DNA from 2 places in the Priestia aryabhattai genome. Region 1 is predicted to be linked to the other one. Evidence: riboswitches for the same ligand, from Rfam matches in the RefSeq annotation. Region 1 holds a riboswitch; the other holds the start of a gene.

Region 1 (8,061 bases):
AACGCAACGGCAATATAATCGTGCCCTTCAATCGTCATTTTCCCAAGCACTTCAATATCTTGCTCTTGATCATTTTCATCTAAAATTGTAAAAATCTCTCCCGTTTCAATGCGTTCCATCTTATTCCCTCCTAATTTAACATCATTATTCGTTCACTAACATGTATTCCCCTTTAGAAAAGGTTTCATGCTTATAAAAGTAGAATCTACTTTTTAAAAGGCAGAAGAATGTCTACGGTAGTTCCTTTTCCAAGTTCACTTACAAAGTTAATTTCTCCTCTATGTTCTCGAATAATCTTATAGCACACCATCAGTCCGAGCCCCGTTCCTTTCTCTTTGGTACTATAAAAAGGTTTTCCTAAATGCTGCATTCGTTCCTGCGTGATACCTGGCCCCTCGTCGCTAAATCGGACAACAAGGTGCTCGTGATTAAATCTTTTTAGTTGAATCGTTACGGTTCCTCCACTTGGCATAGATTCGACTGCATTTTTAAATATATTGCTAAACACCTGTTTCAACTGATTTTCTACGCATAATACGAGAGGAAGATGAAGATCAATCTCTTTTTTTACGTGAATTTTCTCTGTAATCCCCTGAACCTCAGCTAGCTTTAAAGTATTCTCTAAAATATCTTGGACGTGTTTGTCTTTGTAGGTTTTCGCCTGAGGCTTTGCAAGACTCAAGAACTCATCGGCAATCAATTCAATTCTATCTAACTCATGATTTATCATTTCTACATAGTAAGGCTGACCGCTTGTTTCTTTTAATAACTGCATAAATCCTTTTACCGCCGTCAGAGGGTTTCTAATTTCGTGAGCAATACCAGCTGCTAACTGTCCGACTAAGGAAAGCTGAGCAGATTCACGCAGCAATTTTTCAGTTTTTTTACGTTCTGTAATATCACGAAACAAAACTTGAATTGCCTGCTTTCCCATATAGGGAATAGGAAAGGCAATGGTTTCGGCATCAATCGTATGACCGTCTTTATGAATAAACTTTTCTTCCTGTAGGTCTACAGATTTATTTTCTGTTTTCATTCGATAAATTCGCTGTTTTACAACATCATAGTAATCAGGGTGAACAAACTGATAAACACAAGCTCCTAATACGTCTTGAGGACTTTTGTATCCTAGCGCTTTGGCTCCTGCAGGGTTGATGTAATCAATTTTCCCTTCACTATGAACGATAATAGCCTCCGGAGATAACTCGATCAAACTTCGGTAGCGTTCTTCGCTTTCTTTTAAAGCCGTTTCAGCCTGTTTCCGTGATGTTATATCTCGATAGACAAAAGCAATGCATAACGGCCAATCATTCATATTTTCTACGCGGAATAGTGTGACGCTTACATTAATTAAATGGCCGTCTTTATGCTGTCTGACCGTCTCGAATTCAGTTTTCGATTCACCTGATTGAATGGTCTTATGAAGTTCGCACACTGGCTCCTTTAAAAACGAAGGTATGATTGGAAGAGGCTTTTGATAAATTTCTTCAAACGTCCAGCCAAATGTATTCTCAAACGCAGGGTTCACTTGAAGCGTTTTACCCTCTAAGTCAACGATAGCAACAGCATCTGCGTTATGATAAATAAAAGGTTGAATCTGCTCTTTTTTCTCCTGATAACTAGTTATATTTACGCAATGTCCCATGATTTCCGGTTTTTCTGTGTAAGATAAAGGGGTTAAGTTTACTACATAGCGTTTATCATTTATTTGAAGCTCGTACATAAGCTTTTTCTTTTTATTTAGCGCTTCGAAAAAATGCTCATACGAGACCCATTCTTCTAGAGGTATCTTTTGATCATGAACGCTTTCACCTTGGTACATACTGTAAACAAGGTGGTTGTCTTTTTGTTTGTAAGCAAATATGATTCCTAGCTCCTCAGCTGAATGATTTTCTGCATGTAATCGGACTATTTTTTTATTTTCGTTCATCGTTCATATTTACCTACCCCTCACTAGCATCTTTCCTAATCGTCCTCATTCTCTTAATTTTACATGAGGATTTTAGAATTTACTAGATAAAGAAGCGGAATTTTCCATTCATTCACATAAAGAAAGCACCTGTATAGGCGCTTTCTTTATGTGAATATGAATTACTTTGGATGATGTGTTTTATGACAGTGCCGCTTCGGGATAAAACCATTTTGCTCCATATGCTGATAGCGATTTTCCATATGTGAAGAAATTTTTTGACTCTCCGTTTTGCTTAGCACGCCGTACTCGACATATTTTGAAAGTATTTCTTTCTTTTTTTCTAACATTTCTTTGTACAGCACAGACAATTCCTGCTTTTGCTGAGAAGTCAGCTGCACGTCTTTTGTTTCTGACTGAGGATTGTTTTCCGCTAATACAGGCGTCGCGCTCATAAATAAAAAAGCTGCTGCTGCACTTATCATAACCTTTCGCAAACAATCTACTTCCTTTCATCATATAGTAGCTATAGTTTGCGAACTTCTATTTGTTTTCATTCATTCTATTTTCTTAAGACTCGATAGCCCCTCTTATATCATAGTCGCTGAGATCAATTTCCATTTCCATTTCAAGTGCTAATTTAGCAAGCTCTGAACCAAGATAAGGGCCCGACGTTAAGCCTGAAGCTCCGAGACCATTCGCTACTAGTATTCCTTCGTAATTCGGAAGAGCCCCAATGACTGGCAAGAAGCCTGGAGTAAATGGTCGGAACCCTACCCTTGTTTCTAAGACTGTGCTTTCTGTTAAGCCGGGAGCAATTGATAAGGCCTTTGAAAAAATTTCATAAAGCCCCCCAGCCGTTACTCTCAAGTCATAACCCGTGTCGTTTTCATGTGTTGCTCCGATGACAATTTGACCTTGTTCAAACGAAAGAATATATTGGTCGCTTGGAGGCATCACAACAGGCCACTCTTTTGTATCTAAATCAGGAAGATGCAAGTGGACAATTTGCGCTTTTTGAAAGCTGGCTAAAAATTTCACTCCAAGAGGCTCTAGTAATTGATTTGCCCATGCTCCTGCTGTCACAATCGTTATACTTGCTAAAAGTGTTTGTTCATTTACGGAAACGCCCGTTACTTGATTATTTTCATAAAGAAGTTCTGCGTTTCCTTCTATTATTTTTGCACCGTTTTTCTTCGCTGCATTCACAAGTGCGCTTCGAAGAGCTCTTCCGTTAACGCGAGCGGCTCCACTAATATGAACTGAACTGTATTCTTCCGAAAGAACCGGAAACAAAGCCTGTGTTTCTTTAGCTGATAAACGTGTAATCTCGCCTATTTCGGGGGCTTCTTCCCGACGCTTATACGCTCGCTCTTCCATTTTTGCAAGCTTTTGTTCATCAGTGTGCAAGCTAATTGCTCCTACTCGCTTATATCCCGTATCCGTTTCTCCATCTTCTTCTAATTGCTGAATTAATGTTTGATAGTACCTGGCACCGCCTTTTGCTAAGCGGTACCATGCTTTATTTCGACGCTGTGAAAGCCATGGACAAACAATTCCTGCTGCTGCATCAGTAGCTTGACCAGCATCCTTGCGATCTATCAATGTCACATCTGCTCCTGCTTTTGCTAAATGATATGCTGTAGAAGCTCCAAGAATCCCAGCTCCAACTACGATGTATGTTTTCATACCAAAACACCCTTTTCTTTTCATTCTTCTAGTATTCTCATGCTATATGTATGCAATTTTAGCATAGCAAAAAAAGAAGCCACATACTAGGCGAAGCTATTTTTAGCCTATTTTTGGACCTTGCTGACTTTGACATATAGCTCCCTTCATCGTAAATAAAAGCGTTATAAGTTCTTTGACCGAGATTATAGTAGGGTGAAGCAAACCATAAATAGTGATAGTACATCTTTAACGCTGTGCTTACCGCTTTTCTATTATGGGTTCTGAATAAAAAGATAAAAGAATAAAACCACTATAATATGTAAATAAAAAGAAATAACCATTATTTTAAGGAGAGCGTATGCAATCTTCATTTGTATTATTTTTCATCATTCTTGGTTTACTATTTGGCAAGTGGCGGAGGTATCAAGAATACTATGCTACTTTGCTGTTTTGGATCACGGGGAATTGCTTTACGAAGTGCTGCTGTTTCATTACCGCGTATGGGTATTTCATCCTGTCGGTATTGATCATCTTTTTCTTCCGGATCACCTAATGGTTTCCCTTGGAATAGCTTTACTTATTTATCCGTTTGTCATACCGGTTTTTTTAGGAAGGTTGCCGCTGCATGTAAGCGGCGGCCTGTGGTGGATTCTTTTATGGGCGCTTTTATTTACTGTGATTGAGTTCATTGCTTATGTTAATCACAGTATCACTCATCATTATGGATGGTCGCTGCTGTGGTCTTTTCTCTTCAATATTGTCACGTTCTCACTCTTAGTGATTCATCAGAAGAAAGCGCTGGCTGCTTGGATTCTATCTGGAAGCTTCATAGCTTTCTTATTTATTTTTTTGATATTCCTATGCCTTAACTTTTCATTGACTAGACAGCGGAAAAGGAAATATAATAGGAATTACATTTAAATATAATTTTCCTCTCTGAGAATAGAGGTGCATGAAATCAAGAGTCACTTATTGGAGACTAATGGAGTCTGTGAAGATAAGTAAAAGGGATTTCGTGCCGAAGTATATAAACATCCATTGTGTTCATATACTGGTTCAGTATTGAATAAATGCTGAGCTGTCACAAACCATTTGGTTTGTGGAGAGCTATTGAAGAGATGTTGATGCCTAGAATGTAATAATACTTTATTATTATGAAACCAAGACGCGTGAACATCACTTCACGGGTCTTTTTTGTGTTTTTCTACTTACCATCAAAGTTCAAAGTTATAGTTGAATGATTTAAATGGAGGGATACGAATTATGTACTTACATGGAACAAGTAAAATTAACAACAGCAATCATTTAGAAATTGGGCAGTGCGATACGGTCGAGCTGAAAAAACAATACGGCACTCCCCTATACATCTACGATCAAGAATTAATTGAGACGAAATGCAAGGCCTTCCATTCAGCCTTTCAAAGAAGCGGATTTTCATATCAAATCGCCTATGCAGGGAAAGCATTTCTTTGTATGGAAATGGCTAGCCTTTTAACGAAGCTTGATATGTCATTAGATGTGGTCTCAGGAGGCGAATTATTTACAGCGCTTGAAGCGGGATATCCAGCTGAACGCATTCATTTTCATGGAAATAACAAAACGATTGAAGAAATTGAAATGGCCCTTGATGCGAATATTGGCTGTTTTGTTGTGGATAACTTCACCGAACTTGAAGTTTTACATGCCTTAGCAGCTGAGCGCAAACAGCAAGCAGCTATTCTTCTGCGTGTTACTCCAGGGATTGAAGCCCATACACATGAATATATTATGACCGGACAGGAAGACTCCAAGTTTGGATTTGGTCTTTCCAATGACCAAGCTATGAAAGCAGTAAGTTCTGCATTAGAAAAGCCTTACTATGATCTTTTAGGCATTCATTGTCATATTGGTTCGCAAATTTTTGAAGTAGATGGTTTTTCTCGCGCCATTGATATTTTAACTGATTTCTTATTCAGTATTCGTGATAAAATGGAATTTGAAGTAAAAGTTTTAAACGTAGGTGGTGGTTTTGGTATTCGTTATACCGAAAGCGACTCTCCTCTTCCGGTTGAGTATTATGTAGATGCGCTGACAGAAAAGCTAAGCCGCACGTTAACTGAACAGAATTATACCCTTCCGGAAGTCTGGATTGAGCCTGGAAGAAGCATCGTAGGAGAAGCAGGTACAACGCTTTATACAATTGGCTCAACTAAGGAGATTCCAGGTGTACGCAAATACGTAGGAATTGACGGCGGTATGACCGATAATATCCGTCCTGCCCTGTATGATGCAAAGCATGAAGCTGTCTTGGCTAATAGAGTGACGGATAAAAAAGATGAAACAGTATCAATTGCGGGGAAATGCTGTGAATCAGGAGATATGCTTATTTGGGATATCGATTTACCGCGCGTTAATCAAGGAGATTTATTAGCAGTATCCTCTACAGGTGCCTACAACTATTCAATGGCTAGCAATTACAACCGTATTCCGCGCCCTGCTGTTGTATTTGTAAAAAATGGAGAAGCTCGTCTTGCTGTAGAGCGAGAAACATACGAAGATTTGGTGCGGAAAGATGTAAAGCCAGTCGTTACTACGTATGCAATGAGCAAATGATAGCTGTTCTTGCGTAGTAAAGAAGCTATTGTTGTTTGGAGGAAATCTAACTATGATTTTAAGTGTATTTAAAACGTACAGATCATCGCTTATTCTGCTTCTCGCTATTTTAATTGGCGGGATAGCAGGATATGCTATCGGGCCCGATGTGGCAGTCGTAAAGCCCTTTGGTGATTTGTTTCTTAATTTAATGTTCATGATTATCGTTCCCCTTGTCTTTTTTAGTGTTGCTTCGGCGATTGCAAACATGAACGAAATGAAACGTCTTGGTAAAATTATGCTAGGTATTGCTGTTGTGTTTGTCGCCACTGCTGCTGTTTCAGCCGTTCTAGGCTTTTTAGGCGCATCCCTTTACAATCCGTTAAACAACGTAGATACTTCTGCCATTAAAGAATTAATGGGTGACAGTGAAAATACAGCTGAAAAAATGACGCTTTTAAATCAGCTTGTTAGTACATTTACTGTACCTGATTTTGTTCATTTATTTTCGAAAGAGCATATTTTACAATTAATTGTCTTTGCCGTCATTTTCGGTATTGCTACAACGATGGCTGGTAAAAAAGGACAGCCTATGGCGAAATTTCTGACTTCGGGTCAAGAAGTATCGATGAAGGTCGTTAAAATTGTGATGTACTATGCCCCAATTGGTTTAGGATGCTATTTTGCTACTGTAGTAGGAGAACTTGGACCAAAGATCTTACAAGGGTACGCTAGAGCATTTATTCTTTACTTATTAATTGCAATCGTTTACTATTTCGGTTTCTTTACGCTATACGCATGGATTGCTGGCGGTAAAGCAGGAATTAAGCTGTTCTGGAAAAATGCAGCCGCTCCTTCTATCACAGCTATTGCTACCTGTTCTTCTGCTGCATCTATTCCAGTCAATTTAGATGCAACAAAGAAAATGGGTGTGCCAATGGATATTGCTGAAACGGTGATTCCATTAGGAGCAAACACGCATAAAGATGGTTCTGTTATCGGTGGTATTCTAAAAATTGTTTTCTTATTCAGTTTGTTTGGCAAAGATATGACATCTGCTACGAGCATTTTAAGTATTTTAGGCGTAGCCTTTTTAGTTGGGGCTGTGATGGGAGCGATTCCTGGAGGCGGTATGATTGGCGAAATGTTAATTATTACGATTTATGGATTTTCGCCGGAAGTCCTACCCATCATTGCTGTCATTTCCACGATTATTGACGCCCCTGCTACGCTCTTAAACAGTACGGGAAATACAGTAACAGCGATGCTTGTTACAAGGTTTACAGAAGGAAAAGACTGGATTAACAAAATTATCACTACAGATAAAGTCGCCTAGTGAAAAAGCCAAGGGAAAAGCCTTAATGACTCTCCCTTGGCTTTTTTCGTATGTAGCAATATCGATAGCAATGTATAAAGCATGCAAATACGCACATTCTATAGGTATGTTTCATAACCGGACTGGAGGTGTCGTCTAATGAGTAACGCTGCAGGAGGTTCAAAGAAGAATCAACCGAATGATGCGAATCACGTAAGCGCAGAAACAAAAGCTTATCAAAAACGTCTCACTGAGCAAAACAAACAAGAGCATCAGGCTGAAGAGCGAAAATAAAATTACGTCAAAGAATGCAGAGTCTGTAACAAGCGTTCTTTGACGTAATTTTATTTTCAAACGAAGCTCCATAACACCGCTCGTTATAAGTATATCGTACAACCTCCTTTCGCATTTTTACATATTCTATTAATAGGTTTGTAAAAATCAATTTCGACAGAAACTTTAGTTCATTTCTTTTCCCTGTTTTTATTCATTAGATGTATCTTCCCTTTTTAATCAGCGCATTTACAGTAAATAATTTAATGGTTAAAATAAAGAGTAAAGAAAAAGGATAAGCAGTTGCAGAAATGGAGTTTCA
Region 2 (8,061 bases), on a different contig from region 1:
GAGCAGATTCACTCATAAGACGAAGCTTGTCATCTCCCGGAATAGCAGTTGGATGAATTTGAATAAACTCTCCGTTTGAATAGTATGCACCTTGCTGATATACAATAGAGGCTGCTGAACCTGTATTAATAACCGAGTTTGTTGATTTTCCAAAGACAATCCCAGGTCCACCTGTAGCCATAATAACTGCATCAGCAGGGAACGTTTTGATTTCCATTGATTTTAAATTCTGTGCTGAAATTCCGCGACAGGTACGATCATCATCCAGTACAGCGCCTAGGAATTCCCATCCTTCGTACTTTGTCACAAGTCCGGCAACTTCATAACGGCGAACCTGTTCATCTAATGCGTATAGTAATTGTTGACCCGTTGTTGCTCCAGCAAAAGCCGTACGGTGATGCTGCGTACCGCCAAATCGTCTGAAGTCTAACAAACCCTCAGGAGTACGGTTAAACATAACACCCATGCGGTCAAGTAAGTGAATAATACCAGGAGCTGCTTCACACATTGCTTTTACAGGTGGCTGGTTGGCTAAAAAGTCGCCGCCATACACTGTGTCATCAAAGTGTTCCCATGGTGAATCCCCTTCACCTTTTGTATTTACGGCTCCGTTAATTCCACCTTGCGCGCAAACTGAGTGAGATCTTTTTACCGGAACTAGTGAAAATAAATCTACTTGCTTGCCAGACTCAGCAATTTTTATTGTTGCCATCAAGCCAGCTAAACCGCCACCGACTACGATGATTTTTCCGTTACTCATCGGAACCCCACTCCTTCGAAACCTTAATTTTATGCAAATGCGAATAATGTACGAACACCTACGAATGTAAGTGCTAAGAAGATTGCTAATGTCACATAAGTTGAAATTCTTTGAGAACGTGGTGTTACAGTTAACCCCCAGCTAACGCCAAATGACCATAGACCGTTTGCAAAGTGGAAGATTGTAGATACAACACCAACTATGTAGAATGCAAGCATTGCCGGGTTGCTTAAAATTTGTTCCATCATTTGAAAATCTACTTCTTTTCCAAGCGCAGCTTGTATTCTGGTTTCCCATACGTGCCATGTGATGAAGATAAGTGTGATTACACCTGAAACACGCTGAAGGATAAACATCCAGTTACGGAAAAATCCATAGTTGTTAACGTTTGTTTTAGCAGTGAATGCGATGTAAAGACCGTATATTGCGTGAAAAACGATTGGTAAGAAAATAATGAAAATTTCTAGAGCATAGCGGAAAGGTAAGCTCTCCATGAAGTGAGCTGCTTGATTAAATGATTCTTCTCCCTTTGTCGCGAAATGATTCACAACTAAATGCTGTGTTAAGAAAATCCCGATTGGTATTACTCCAAGTAATGAATGGATTCTCCGATATTGAAACTCTCTGTTTGCCGCCATCTGCGTAGACCCCCCTTAGTTAAATGAACATAGTTTGTGAAGAACTTTCTTACTCCCACTAGACAAATAGATTAATCGTGAATACAGGAAATGAAAACCTTTGCATTTCCTAATAAAGTATGTGACAGGTTAATTTTACTCCCATCGATTAAGAGCGTCAAGGCAAGATATTTAAATCTTCTATAAAATATAAATTTATAAAATTTTAAATTTGTTAACGCTTACTACATTGATGTTAAAGATTTTTTCTTTCTATTATATTATTGCTTGCCACAATTAAGTAAGCGTTTACTTTATGCTTTTATTGTAAACAAGTTCACAAAACATTTACACAGGTAAAAGTACCCTTTTAAAAGGAGTTTTATGGTTTTTTCATCTTTACATATAACTCTTTTTACCATAATAAAGATCCTCTTACAATTTATCAAAAAAATGCGTGAGAGGTTTTTTAGATTTGTATATAATAGTAGTAAAGAAAGAGGGGAAAGCATGAGCAATTTACAAACAGAATCACAGCAAGAACTTGAAGAGACGATGGAAACATCAGAACCTAATGTCGCAGCTGAAACAGGGAGAGCTCTTGATCACGTTCCATATTTCGGATACAGCCTTTTGCGCGACGTTTTAATTCCAGAGCTTCTTGGAGACGAAACGAATACGATCTCATACTGGGCAGGAAAACACCTTGCGCGTAAATATCCATTAAATACAATGGATGAAATCATCGCTTTTTTTAAAGCAGCCTCCTGGGGAACACTGACGCTTGCAAAAAAAGATAAATACTCATTAGAGCTTGAATTATCAGGTGATGTAGTCAGCAAAAGATTTCAGCAGGAAACTTGTTCGTTTCATCTTGAGTCAGGATTTGTAGCCGAACAGATTCAGCGGCAAAACAACTGCCTAACAGAAGCCTATTTAACGCCTAAAGAAAAGAACGGAAAAGTGCTGATTTCCGTGCAGTGGGATCGAAAAGATATCTTACCTACCGAAACACGTGCGGAGCGTTATAAAAAGTAAGAAATACTTATATATAAAAGACGTGGAGATACCACGTCTTTTTTCTATTCTTTATACTTGCACTGCTTGCTGCTCTTCTAGTTCAAATGCTACGTGAAGCGTCTCAACAGCTTTTACCATATCAGCATGCGGTACAACTGTAGATACTTTAATTTCAGACGTGCTGACCATCTTCACTTCAATTTTCTCTCCTGCCAGTACTTCAAACATTTCGGCTGCAACACCTGGATTAGAAATCATACCGGATCCGACAATTGATACTTTAGCCAGGCTGCTTTCATGTTCAATACGCGTATATCCTAAAGTAGATTTATACTCTTTTAAGACAGCAAGAGCAGCTTCTACGTCTACGGTTTTAATAGAAAATGAGATGGATAGACGATTATTAGCCGTTACGTTTTGAATAATAATATCCACATTTAACTGTTCTTTTGCTAATGCTGTAAAAATAGTAGAAAGAGTTTGTAACTCGTTGTTTAACCCTTCAATTGTCACCCGTGAAATATTATCTTCAAACGCAATTCCTCTTACGACTAAGTTTTGTTCCATTGAAACTTCCTCCTCAACAATCGTTCCATTCTCGTTTTCTAAGCTTGAGCGTACTTCTAGCGGTACCTGATAATTTTTTGCAAACTCAACAGCACGCGGATGCAGCACCCCTGCTCCCAAATTGGCTAATTCTAACATTTCGTCATATGAAATAGAGTGAAGCTTACGAGCATCTTCTACATAGCGCGGATCTGTCGTAAACACTCCTGTTACATCTGTATAAATATCACATTTTGCAGCTTTTAGTGCCGCGGCAAGAGCTACTGCCGTCGTGTCAGAGCCGCCTCGACCTAATGTTGTAATGCTTCCATCTTCTGAACAGCCTTGGAATCCAGCTACTACTACGATTCGTCCGCTATCTAACTGACGTTGAATACGAGTCGTGTCAATGTGCTGGATTCGTGCATTGCTGTGAACTGCTTCCGTCTGGATGCCAGCTTGCCAACCTGTTAGCGAAGTTGCTTCATACCCTTTGCATTGAAGAGCCATCGTTAACAGTGAAATCGTCACTTGTTCTCCAGTTGTAAGAAGCATATCCATTTCGCGTTTGCTTGGACTGTCCGTAATATCACTTGCTAATTTCACCAGTGCATCTGTGGTTTTGCCCATTGCGGATACAACAACGACTACTTGGTTACCGCGCTCTGCTTCTTGAATAACACGGTTTGCTACATGTTGAATACGTTCAACAGAACCAACAGATGTTCCACCAAATTTTTGAACGATTAATGCCATAATTTTGTTCATTCCTTTTCAATAAATTTGCATATGCAGGATGATGAGAAGCTAAATTTTTTTACTCAGACAATAAAAAAAGCAATGAGATGAGCTCTCATTGCTTAACGAACGAAAATTATAAAACATAACCGTCCACTGCCGTGAGATAGCTCTCCAAGAATCTACATCTTGACAATCCTACGTTTATTCAACGCAGAACCAGCAATCATTACTATGAGGTAATGTTCACTTCGGCAAATTTCCCTTTCCGCATCATTCATAAGGGCTCATACCCTTCCTGATACGTACTGATTAAATTTGCACCTCTATCTTCACTTCATTTGATGAAGTGTCGTATGAAATTAGTTAATAGCTTATCAAACATTTTCTATTATTTCAAGACTATTTTTGCAATGTTTCATAAATTTTTTCAGCGATGTTTTGAGGAACACCTGAATTTCGAATATCTTCAACCGTTGCTTCTTTCAATTTTTTCACGGAACCAAAATGCTTTAACAAAGCTTTTTTACGCTTTTCTCCCACTCCTGGAATGTTGTCCAGAACGGACTGAAAAGCGGACTTAGAGCGCACTTGACGGTGGAAGGTAATCGCAAAGCGGTGAACTTCATCTTGAATTCGCTGAAGCAAATAAAATTCTTGACTATTGCGTTCAAGCGGTATGATTTGAGGAGGCTCACCAATCATCAGATTGGAGGTTCTGTGCTTATCATCTTTGACAAGACCTGCTGTAGGCACTAAAAGTCCCAATTCGTTTTCGAGAACGTCCTGCACCGCAGCTAAATGCCCTTTGCCTCCATCTACGACAATTAAATCTGGAAGCGGAAGACCTTCTTTTAACGCTCTGGAATACCGTCTGCGAACTACTTCTTTCATGGAACTGTAATCATCTGGTCCCTGTACGGTCTTAATTTTATATTTGCGATATTCTTTCTTTTCCGGTTTCCCATCAACAAAAACAATCATCGCAGAAACTGGATCTGTCCCTTGAATATTTGAGTTATCAAATGCTTCAATCCGATAAGGAGCGGCAATTCCAAGCTCTTCTCCTAACCGTTCAACTGCGCCAACCGTGCGCTCTTCATCTCGTTCAATTAAATAGAATTTTTCACCGAGCGCAATTTTTGCATTTTTGCACGCAAGCTCTACTAATTCTTTCTTTTTGCCTCGCTTTGGATGCTGAACCTCTACTTCTACTAATTTCTCAGCTAACTCTGCATCAATCGTTGCTGGAACCATCACTTCTTTTGGCTTAATATTTTTGGCATAAAACTGACCGATAAAAGTTAAGAAATCTTCTTCTGGCTCTTTATAAAAAGGAAACATAGAAACTTCTCGCTCAATTAATTTCCCTTGGCGAATAAAGAAAACTTGAACACACATCCAGCCTTTATCATAAGAGTAGCCAAACACATCTCGATTAACAAAATCATTAAACGTTACTTTTTGCTTTTCCATTGTCGCTTCGATATGAGCAATTTGATCTCGATATTCTTTAGCCCGTTCAAAGTCAAGTTCTTCTGAAGCTTTTAACATTTTTTCGGTTAACTCTGTTTTGACATGCTCATATCCACCATTTAAAAACCGCGTGATATTTTCAATAATTTGTTTGTTTTGCTCTTCTTTTACTTCTTTTACGCAAGGAGCTAGACATTGTCCGATATGGTAATACAAACAAGGCCTGTCTGGCATGGTGGAGCACTTTCTTAATGGATAAATGCGATCAAGAAGCCGCTTTGTTTCATTTGCAGCTTGAACGTTAGGGTAAGGACCGAAGTATTTTCCTTTATCTTTTTTTATTTTTCTTGTAATAACAAGTCGGGGCTGTTTTTCAGCTGTAATCTTAATAAAGGGATAACCCTTATCATCTTTAAGCATGATATTGTATTTTGGATCATGCTTTTTAATTAAATTCATTTCTAAAATAAGCGCTTCTAAATTAGAAGATGTGACGATATATTCAAAATCGACAATGTCGTTTACAAGTCGAAGCGTCTTTCCGTCATGAGATCCGGTAAAGTAGGAGCGTACTCGATTTTTTAATACTTTTGCTTTTCCTACGTAAATGACCGTTCCATATTTATCTTTCATCAAGTAACAGCCGGGCTGATCCGGTAAAATAGCCAGCTTTTCTTTTAAATAATCGTTCATACTTTTCTCCTTCCTCTTCTCTTACTCTATCCATCTATACAATCGCTTATGAAGCGTAACCTACATTCTTTCTTGCCTTACAATACATGCACATAAGCCGGATTTATGACGGTGTTCCTTACATCTAGTATAAAACAAACGAACGCATATTCGCTAAATAAAAGTATTCCCAAAAGAGAAAAAGTGGAGAAAAAGAAAAAACCTAGCCTGAGCTAGGTTTTGACTTACGCGTGTTTATTAATTAATTCTGTTAATGCTTCTTTTGGTTGGAAACCAACTACTTGGTCAACTTTCTCTCCATCTTTGAATAATACTAAAGTTGGGATACTCATAACACCAAATTTTCCAGCTGTTTCTTGATTTTCATCAACGTCTACTTTCACGATTTTAACTTTATCGTTAAGTTCGCCATCAATTTCTTCAAGAACTGGAGCAATCATTTTACAAGGTCCACACCATGGTGCCCAAAAGTCAACAAGCACTAGGCCTGATTTAATTTCATCTGTAAAGTTTTTATCTGTAGCATGTGCAATAGCCATTTTAATTCCTCCTAAATATATGCAATATCCAAATTCTACTCACAGTATATCACCTTCAAATAAGGTTTGCTAACTTTTTGCTTACATTTATACTGTTTATTCTCCGCTCTAGTTTGTACAATTTGCCTAAAAACATGCGTAGAAAATTTCTTTTTCCATGTAAAAAAAGCCCTTTTAAATAAAAGGACTTTTACTATTTATGCAGACTGTACTTTCATCTTTTTGAATTCTTCTGTTAGAAGGGGTACTACTTCAAATAAATCTCCAACGATTCCGTAATCAGCTACTTTAAAAATGTTCGCTTCAGGATCTTTATTGATTGCAACAATAATTTTTGAATTTGACATGCCGGCCAAATGCTGAATGGCACCTGAGATTCCGCAGGCAATGTATAAATCTGGTGTGACTACTTTGCCCGTCTGACCGATTTGAAGAGAATAGTCGCAGTAATCTGCATCGCACGCTCCGCGAGATGCCCCGACAGCTCCATTTAACACGTCCGCTAGTTCTTGGAGAGGTCCAAAACCTTCCGTGCTTTTTACACCTCGACCACCTGCAATCACAACTTTTGCTTCGGATAAATCAACCCCTTGTGTTGCTTTACGTACAACTTCTTTTACAACTGTACGCAGGTTTTTGATTTCAACATTTAAATCCTCTACATTGCCTGTACGTCCCTCATCTTTTGCAAGCGGTGAAATATTATTTGGACGAATCGTGACAAACGTAAAAGCATCGGTCATGATTTTCTTTTCAAATGCTTTACCAGAATAAATTGGGCGAGTGAAGACTACTTGATCCCCTCCAACTTCTACATCCGTAACATCGGAGATAAGTCCCTTGTCTAAGCGAGCTGCCAGTTTTGGCGCTAGATCTTTTCCAAGAGCCGTATGTCCAAATACGATAGCTTCAGGCTGTTCACTTTCAATGATGGCTAATAACGCCTGAGCATAACCATCCGATGTGTAAGCAACTAAATCTTCATGCTCCGTCACAACAACTTTATTCGCTCCGTACGCAATAAGCTCTTCACTTAAAGCTTTTACGTCCTTTCCTACTAATGCTGCAACAATTTCTCCGCCGTCAGCTACAGTAGACGCTGCGGAAATCGCTTCAAACGATACGTTTCGTAATCCCCCATCACGTGCTTCTCCTAGAACTAACACTTTGCGTCCCATTACAATACCCCCATTGTTTTGACTTTTGACTTATTAAATGACTTTTGCTTCCTTATGCAGTAAATTTACCAGTTCTGTTACTTGATCTTTTATCTCCCCTTGTAATACGCGCCCTGCGTCTTTTTTCGGAGGTAAATAAATTTCAATTGTCTTTGTTTTTGCTTCTACATCATCTTCATCTAAATCTAAATCGTCCAATTCCACTTCAACCAACGGTTTCTTCTTCGCTTTCATAATCCCTGGAAGAGATGGATAGCGAGGTTCATTAAGTCCCTGCTGAGCTGTTACTAAAAGAGGCAGCGACGTTTCAATAACCTCCGAATCACCTTCCACATCACGTACAACTGTCACTTTTTCACCTTCGATATCCAGTTTTGTAATGGTCGTAATATAAGGGATTTCTAACTGTTCTGCTACGCGCGGCCCCACTTGGCCAGAACCTCCGTCAATCGCTACGTTTCCTGCCAAAATTAAGTCAGGAGATTGTTCTTTTA

The links. A riboswitch is a leader RNA that binds a small molecule or an ion and turns the genes downstream of it on or off. The one in region 1 is predicted to bind lysine.
Region 2: another riboswitch for lysine. It lies ahead of M3225_RS05685 (aspartate kinase); the one in region 1 lies ahead of lysA (diaminopimelate decarboxylase).

What each region holds. Positions count from the first base shown of each region.
Region 1 covers NZ_JAMBOQ010000002.1:1,082,778-1,090,838, forward strand. Annotated here, with positions in the region: gene M3225_RS12515 (DUF1292 domain-containing protein) at 1-119, opposite strand, end outside; gene M3225_RS12520 (PAS domain-containing sensor histidine kinase) at 206-1,930, opposite strand; gene M3225_RS12525 (YckD family protein) at 2,092-2,406, opposite strand; gene M3225_RS12530 (NAD(P)/FAD-dependent oxidoreductase) at 2,480-3,598, opposite strand; gene M3225_RS12535 (hypothetical protein) at 4,046-4,501, shown strand; lysine riboswitch at 4,516-4,698, shown strand; gene lysA (diaminopimelate decarboxylase) at 4,844-6,172, shown strand; gene M3225_RS12545 (dicarboxylate/amino acid:cation symporter) at 6,225-7,487, shown strand; gene M3225_RS29575 (hypothetical protein) at 7,626-7,760, shown strand.
Region 2 covers NZ_JAMBOQ010000001.1:1,092,560-1,100,620, forward strand. Annotated here, with positions in the region: gene sdhA (succinate dehydrogenase flavoprotein subunit) at 1-760, opposite strand, end outside; gene M3225_RS05675 (succinate dehydrogenase cytochrome b558 subunit) at 790-1,398, opposite strand; gene M3225_RS05680 (YslB family protein) at 1,888-2,415, shown strand; gene M3225_RS05685 (aspartate kinase) at 2,467-3,699, opposite strand; lysine riboswitch at 3,841-4,018, opposite strand; gene uvrC (excinuclease ABC subunit UvrC) at 4,084-5,850, opposite strand; gene trxA (thioredoxin) at 6,075-6,389, opposite strand; gene M3225_RS05700 (electron transfer flavoprotein subunit alpha/FixB family protein) at 6,587-7,567, opposite strand; gene M3225_RS05705 (electron transfer flavoprotein subunit beta/FixA family protein) at 7,601-8,061, opposite strand, start outside.